DNA from 2 places in the Methylocystis sp. MJC1 genome. Region 1 is predicted to be linked to the other one. Evidence: riboswitches for the same ligand, from Rfam matches in the RefSeq annotation. Region 1 holds a riboswitch; the other holds the start of a gene.
What was found. Region 1 has a riboswitch for fluoride ahead of OGR47_RS21090 (HEAT repeat domain-containing protein). Riboswitches for the same ligand answer to the same signal wherever they lie in the genome.
Positions count from the first base shown of each region.

Region 2: another riboswitch for fluoride. It lies ahead of OGR47_RS03040 (hypothetical protein); the one in region 1 lies ahead of OGR47_RS21090 (HEAT repeat domain-containing protein).

Region 1 is NZ_CP107560.1:97,498-101,438, forward strand. Features, by position in the region: gene OGR47_RS21085 (hypothetical protein) at 1-380, shown strand, start outside; gene OGR47_RS21090 (HEAT repeat domain-containing protein) at 884-1,849, opposite strand; fluoride riboswitch at 1,866-1,927, opposite strand; gene eno (phosphopyruvate hydratase) at 2,418-3,686, shown strand; gene OGR47_RS21100 (formylmethanofuran dehydrogenase subunit A) at 3,789-3,941, shown strand, end outside.
Region 2 is NZ_CP107558.1:618,505-622,445, forward strand. Features, by position in the region: gene purD (phosphoribosylamine--glycine ligase) at 1-832, shown strand, start outside; gene OGR47_RS03040 (hypothetical protein) at 1,058-1,504, opposite strand; fluoride riboswitch at 1,554-1,615, opposite strand; gene crcB (fluoride efflux transporter CrcB) at 1,695-2,069, opposite strand; gene OGR47_RS03050 (TPM domain-containing protein) at 2,127-2,735, opposite strand; gene OGR47_RS03055 (TPM domain-containing protein) at 2,735-3,553, opposite strand; gene OGR47_RS03060 (Fur family transcriptional regulator) at 3,555-3,941, opposite strand, start outside.

The DNA.
Region 1 (3,941 bases):
CGAAGCTCATTCTACCGGCCATTTCCGTGCTTGCTATTTTGTGGGGCCCCGCCTTCGCGGCGAACCAAAACTGGAACATCACCGAAGAAGGCGTATCCGGCATCAAAGCCGCACAGGGAACGTGGTCGGTAAACACCGACGCGGATAAAATAACGGGCACTGCAAATTTGCAGCTCGGCAATGGGAACCCGCTCACCTATAAGATTTCCGGCTCGGTAAAAGACTCGACTTATACGATCGAAATGTCTGATCGCACCGACGGGAAAAAAGGCTGCGTCTGGAACGGTCATGTTCCTACTGGAGCAGATAAATCGCATGGACTTATTGGCCAAGCGGTCTGCGAAGGCAAGGTGAAGCTGATTATCCGCGCCGGGTTCTGATCTTTCCGACCAATATCTCGCCTATTGCGGCGTTACTACTCGAATTGCGTCAACACCAAGCGATCCTTGCGAGGTGGTGACGCGGTTCCCGATTACAAAAGACGATCATCATCCCCGTGGCGCGCGGAGTGCTGATGACGCGGACGACTACGGCCCGCACCGCGCGCCACCACTGGGAAAAAGAGATAGAGGCAAGACACTGGTGCCACCACATGCGTGAACGTTGGTCTGGTGATAAGGTACTCACATTCCATCGTTTCGCGGGTGCTGTCAAAGACCCTCTTGTTACGGGGATTATATTCGGCGGGTTCGCTGCGCTGATCGTGTTTTTGGGATTTTACGACGAGTATCGAAGGCACAAGCTCACGGAACGGAAGCTGTGGGAAAAGGCTTCTCGGCGCAGCAACTTTGGCTTTCCTTGTCTTTCTGCTGTTCTCAGTTTTGGCAGGCAGCCTTATTCGATATGGGGTTTGGTGAAAACGAGGCCCTGTGCCGAACTCACTTCAGTGGCCTCTCCAGTCGATAAGAGCAGCGAGACGTCGCAGGGCGTGCGGAAGCCAGACCTGCATTCCGGTAAACTCACTGAAACTCTTCTCTTCCTCGTGGCTCAATAGCCTGGCCACCCTACTGATCTGAAAATGCGCCAAAATCTGCCGTTCGATTTCGCGAGCTAGCGTCCACCCGATGTCTCCTAGTAAGGCGTTCAAGCGCGAGACTGCCTCCTTTTTTTCACGGGGCGGCGCAATCTCGAGCGCGATTCCGCATACAAGCGCTGCAAGCTTAGGATTGCGATCCCACATCAAATGGCGCAGGATCGGCCATGATTGGGCTTCGAGGCCAATTTCGATCAGCAGTCGAAGCGCGCTGACGCGCTTCCGTAAAGCGATGCCGCCTTCATCCGAGGGCGATTCGACGATGGTGGTGATCAACGATTGGCGTGCCGAAGAACCGAGCTTCAAAAGAGCTCCTTCCGCATACCGTCGGCAATCGTCGTCGGAAAGTGCGGCAACCAAGAAAGGAATCGTCTCTACTTTTTCAAACGAGCCAAGCGCGTCGATCACGCCAGGCAAATACTCTCGTTCCGCGACCGATAACAGAAATTCAAAGACCCGCTCCTCAGGGAATTTAGCTAAAGCGCGAGCCGCAGCATTGATCACTGCCTCGTCGCCTATTGCCTCCAAGGCGTCGGACCTTTTGGTGGGGGTTTTTAGAAAATCAATCAAACCGTCGCAGTCTTGGAGCGCCGCCAAGGCGCGCACCGCAAGACAGCGTGGGTGATACATGCCGGTCGGTTCGCGAGTGAAAAGAAGCCGGCGTAACGCCGGGATCGCCTGCTTGCCGAAGCTGACCACATCGATAATCGCTGACTCGCCGTCGTGAAGCGATTTCAGCCGGTTGACTGCCAATCGAACATCGTCAGGCGTTGACGCCCGCTGAAGACTGCCGTCAATTTCTTTGAAAAAGTACATCGTGACTCCCTGGGCTTAAGCCTCAGGAGTCATTGGCCCTCACGGGCGATTCAGGCGAACCCCACCGCCTTTCAATGTTGCGGCTTAGAATACGGACATTTAGGTGCCTGTCAACACAGGCTTGCAGGACAGGAATGCGATGCAATCAAATCTCGCCTCGATACGTTGGCGTCTGGCTTTCTGTGACCTTGCCTATTCCTACCCCAGCTGACGCCTCACCCTCGATCGCCTTCATGGAGAGAAGCACCACCATCAGCCTTGTCGGCTTGGGAGACTCCAAATCCAATGCTCAGAGCAATAAGAAATGCAAATTTTCAGAACGCCACTTTCGTAGTCATTCCGCTTGGGGTTGTTTCTGTTTCCGGCCGTCTGGCCGAAGTCGGAAGTGAGATTGATCGCTCCTACTTCAATCCGGCTGCGATCTCATGCTTACTGATCGCTAACGTAGCAGGAGCATGAATTTCTCGAAGGGTCTTATTCTCGCAGAAAACTTCCAGAAATGCTATCAGCGTATTGCTTGTTGGAAACGCTGCCGCTGTCGATCACGCCTATTCCGCAGGGACCTAACATGGCCAAAATCACGCTTATCCGCGCCCTCGAAATCCTTGACTCTCGCGGGAACCCCACGGTCAGAGTTCAGGTGGGGTTGGAAGACGGCACGCTTGTGAGCGCTTCTGTCCCGTCAGGCGCGTCAACGGGCGGAAATGAGGCTGTAGAGCTGCGAGATGGCGAAGCGCGCTTTGCCGGCAAGGGCGTCAGAAAGGCTGTCGTCCACGTGAACGATATCATCGCTCCCGCGCTCCAGGGCCAGGATCCAAGGCGCCAGGCGGAAATCGATTCAAAATTATTGGAGCTCGACGGCACGCCAAACAAGGCGAAGCTGGGCGCAAACGCCATCCTCGGCGTTTCAATGGCAGTGGCGCGAGCCGCAGCTCAATCCTCCCGGTTGCCGCTCTATGCATATCTTGGCGGCGCAGGCGCGACCCGGCTGCCCGTGCCCATGATGAACATCATCAATGGGGGGAAACATGCTCATAATTCCGTGGATTTCCAGGAATTCATGGTCATGCCGATCGGCGCCCCTTCTTTCTCCGAAGCTCTTCGTTACGGAGCCGAGACATTCCATGCGCTCGCCAAAATCCTCGGGGCAAAAGGGCACTCAATCTCCGTCGGCGATGAGGGTGGTTTTGCGCCGAACCTCGAAAGCAATGAGCAAGCTTGTGAAGTGATCGTCGAAGCAATCCGCGCAGCGGGCTATGAGCCGGGGCGAGACATCTCTATCGCCCTCGACCCTGCCGCGAGTTCCTTCTGGGTCGGCGACGCCTATGACTTGGCGAAATCGGGCCAGGGACGAAAAACGGCGGACGAAATGATAAGTCTCTATCAGAGCTGGATCGATTCCTATCCAATCGTCTCCATCGAGGACGGGCTCGATGAAAATGACTGGGCGGGGTTTGCCCGACAGACAGCCTCCCAAGGGAAACGCATCCAGATCGTCGGCGACGACATCTTCGTCACCAATCCCATTTTCATTCGGCGCGGCATCGCTGAGCACACCGCCAACGCCGTGCTGATAAAACTCAATCAAATTGGCACCGTAACTGAGACCATGCAGGCGATCCAGCTATGTCGTGAAACCGGCTGGCGCTACGTGATCTCCCACCGATCCGGGGAGACCGAAGATGCGTTTCTTGCAGATTTCGCCGTCGCCATGGGCGGAGGGCAAATCAAAACTGGGTCCGCCTGCCGTAGCGAGCGCATCGCGAAATACAACCGACTCTTGGAAATCGAGGCTGAACTCGGCGACGCCTCGGTGTTTAAATCACCATTCGCCTAGCTCCCTCGAGCTCGTCGGGGGTCCGCCAACCAAATGCGGCCGGCTTTCGGGGAAAAACCTCCGACTTGTCGAACGTCGGCTCCCCTTTTCTGGAGGCCTGCTGTGCTGACATGTCTACGTGGAGGCCACGTCATCGATCCCGTTAATGGAATCGATCACGTAGGCGATATTTGGTTCGAAGACGGCAAGATCATCGAGCAGCCGCAGGGCCGGAAGGCCGACGAACTGCTCGATGTTTCAGGCCACGTCGTCATG
Region 2 (3,941 bases), on a different replicon from region 1:
CAAGGGCGTCGTCGTGGCGCAGACGCTGGAGGAGGCCGAGCGCGCCGTGGAGGCGATGTTCGCGGGGCTCTTCGGCCGTTCGGGCGCCGAGGTGGTGGTTGAGGAATTCCTCGAAGGCGAGGAGGCGTCCTTCTTCGCGATTTGCGACGGGGCCCGCGCGGCGCCTTTCGCCACGGCGCAGGACCACAAGCGCGTCGGCGACGGCGATACGGGGCCGAACACCGGCGGCATGGGCGCTTATTCCCCGGCCTCCGTCGTGACGCCGGATATCGAGCGCCGCGTCATGGCGGAGATCATCGAGCCCACGATGCGCGCCATGCAGGAGAAGGGCGCGCCCTTTACCGGGGTGCTCTACGCCGGATTGATGCTGACGACGGAGGGGCCGAAGCTCATCGAATACAACAACCGCTTCGGCGATCCGGAAGCGCAGGTCATCCTGCCGCGACTGGAGGATGATTTGCTGTCGATCATGCTCGCCGCAGCGCGCGGGGCGCTCCCCGAGGCGCGCCCGCATTTCTCCGACCGCGTGGCCCTCGCCGTGGTGCTCGCGGCGAAGGGCTATCCAGGCACGCCTTTGACCGGCTCGGAAATTCGCGGCGTCGCAAACGCTGAGGCAATGGCGGACGTCATCGTCACGCACGCCGGCACGCGCCTGGAGGGCGAGCGGCTGCTTGCTGCGGGCGGCCGCGTGCTGAATGTCACCGCGCTCGGCGAAAGCGTCTCGGAGGCGCAGGCCAAAGCCTATGCGGCGGTCGATGCCATCCAATGGCCGGGCGGCTTTTGCCGTCGCGATATCGGCTGGCGCGAGGTCGCGCGGGAGCAGCGCTGCTGATTGATCAGCGAGTTTAGAGCAAACCCGCTCGCATTGGGGATTGTCATTCCCGGCGGGCTGAAAGCCCGACCGGGAATCCAGAGCCACAAGAGCACTGATTCTGCTCTGGATTCCCGATCGCTCGCGCTTTGCGAGCGTCGGGAATGACGGAGGAATATTCGAGAGGTCTATATCACACAGCGGTGCAACGCCGCGTCGTCGCAGCGCTCACCGTCCGCCGCCTTCTTATTCGAAGTTCATCTGGAAGGTGGTGATGGTGCGGTCGAAAGAGTCGACAGGGATATAGCAGAAGGCGTTAGTGGCGACCGGCGCTTCCTTGCAGTGCGAATGGTTGCCGTCCCATTCGTAGCCGGCTTCCTTCATGCAGCCCGTGATGGCGCGGTGTAGGATCGACGGATCGGCGCCCTGGCGCGCTTCGGGATGGGCGCTTTCCGCATCGAGCTCGCAAAGAGAGGTTTTGAGTTGCTGCTCTTTGAGGAAGCCGACGGAGCTGCCGTAAAGGATGATCTCCAGCGCGCCGAGAATCAGCGCGCCTCCGGCAAGAGAGGCCACCGCGTAGCGGGCGTCCTTGAGAAAGCGGATGTTGATGAAATAAAGACCGCCCGCAGCCAGAAGGCCGCAACCGATAATGAGGGCGAAGGGAACGAGAAAGACGGCGAGGTCTTGGTTCATAACAATACTCCTCCTTCTTGCACCGGCGATCGATCAGATCGCGGTCACGACAAAAGCAGGAGTCATCAGCCTTTCCGGCGGTTAAGGGGGCACCCCATCCCCTCGGCGCGGCGATTGTCTCGCCCACGCTCAATGCGAGTGACCTTAGCCTCGATTCCGGCGCAGCGTCAATCGCTCCGAACTAAGTCAATTACGAAAATTGCCGCAGGAGCCATAGGCCGGTGATCAGCCCCGCCACGGACAGGCCAACCGACGCGGCCACATAGAGAGTCGCCACCGCCATCTCGCCGCGTTCATACAGCAAAACGGCCTCCAGCGAGAAGGTCGAGAAGGTCGTGAAGCCGCCGAGGATGCCGGTCGTGAGGAACAGGCGCCACTGCTGGGGAGAGTCGCCCTTCAAGGCGAAATAGCCGATGATCGCGCCCATCAGGGCCGAACCCAGGACGTTGATCGCCAGGGTCCCGAAGGGAAAACTCGAGCTGGTCACGCGAGCGACCAGCAGGTTGACCCCGTGACGCGCGGCGGCGCCCAATCCTCCGCCGAGAAAGACGATGAGAAAGCCCATAGCGACCACGTCTCCAGATGCATGCGAAAAATCCGTGGTCGCAATAACAGCTCAGGTTCAACTCACATAGACCTTATCCGGCAGTTCGTCGCCTTCTTCTCCGGGGGGCGCGGCGCGTGCGAGCAGGCGTGCGCATTCGTCGATCGTTACGACGAAACCTTCCGCGCAGCGGCGTTGCGCGAGGCAGGTCAGCAAGGGCTCGAGCGCCGCCTTCCATTCCGCGTCGGAGATTTTACCGTTCAGTCCCTCGTCGGCGATGATGCGGGCGTAATGCTCAGCGAAGGAGACGAAGATCAGCACGCCCGTGCGGCCTTTGGTGCCCGATATGCCCCGGGAAAAAAACTGCTCGATCGCCACCCGCTCGGCGCGGCGCTTCTTGACGAGGCGCGGGGTGAGCGCAAGCCGGATCGGCGGCCAGGAGACGATGAGCGCCGAAACGATGAAGACGCCGATCTGCGCGGCGTAGATCGTCTTGGCGGAAAGATCAGTGAATTCGGCGAGCGGCCAGGGCGAGACGAGCGCGAAAAAGGCGGCCCAGAGCGGCGGCACATAGGCGTAGTCCGATGCGCGGCGCGCCAAAGCGCAGACGATTTCGCCGGAGGTTTTCTGCTCCGCCTTGCCGATTGCCTGGGCGATTGCGTCGAGGTCTTGCTCCGTCAGCAGCATCACCAATCTCCCGAGGCGCCGCCGCCGCCGGACGAGCCGCCGCCGCCCGAGAAACTGTCGAAGCCGCCGCCGTCGCCGCCGCCCCACGAAGAGCCGCCGCCAAAAGAGCCGCCGTCGCCCCAGTCGCCGCGGCTCGGCGGCAGGATGACGATCGGCGGGCCGCCGCGGCGATAGTGGCGGTAATCCTTCGGACGTCCGGCGCTTCGCGCCATCATGATGAAGATGAAAACGAAGAGCGCGAAGATGAGCAGGGGAAGAAGTTCGTCGACCATCGAGGGCGCAGGCGCAGCCTTCTTCACCCATTCCGCCGAGTCGCCGCTCAGGATTTCGATGATCCCTTCGACGCCGCGCTCGATCCCGGCGCCATAGTCGCCCGCCTTGAATTTCGGCGCGACGGCGCTGGCGAGGATCACCTTGGAGAGCGCGTCGGTCAGCGTGCCTTCCAGCCCATAGCCGACCTCGATGCGCATTTTGCGCTCGCTGGGCGCCACGAGGAAAAGGACGCCATTGTTCTTTTTGGCTTCGCCCAGCTTCCAGGCGCGAAAGAGGCCGTTGGCGTAGGTCTCGATGTCATAGCCGTCGAGCGTCTTGATTGTCGCGACGACGAGCTGGATGCTGGATTTGTCTTCGAGGTCCTTGAGCTTCGTTAGCAGGCTGGCGCGCGTCGCCTCGGGGATGACGCCGGCCTGATCGACGATGCGGCCGGTGAGCGCCGGATAATTCGGGGCGGCCAAGGCCAGCGCCGCGAAAAGGCAGAAGACGAAGACGAGAAAGCCCCGCAGCACCAAGGTCCGAGACGCAAGGGCCGGCGCGTTCATGTCAGGCGCCGGCGCAGCGGGCGCAGCGGCCGGCGATCTCCACGACGCGCGTGCGCGCCTTGAAGCCCGCTTCGCTGGTGAGCGCGGAAAGCTCGCGGGCGAGGCCGGGCGAGGTCGCCTCTTTCACCTCGCCGCATTCCTCGCAAATGAGAAACACCACCGGCTCCTCGGCGCCGTGGCAATGGCCGCAGACGACGAAGGCGTTCTTGGATTCGAGCCGATGCGCCAGGCCATTGTCGAGGAGAAAAGCGAGAGCGCGATAGACCGAGACGGGGGCCGGCCGCTTGCCGTCTGCGCTCGCCATGAGATCGATCATCTCATAGGCGCCGACGGGCCGGTTGGCTTCGACGAGAATGTCGAGCGCGCGACGGCGCGCGGGGGTGAGCCC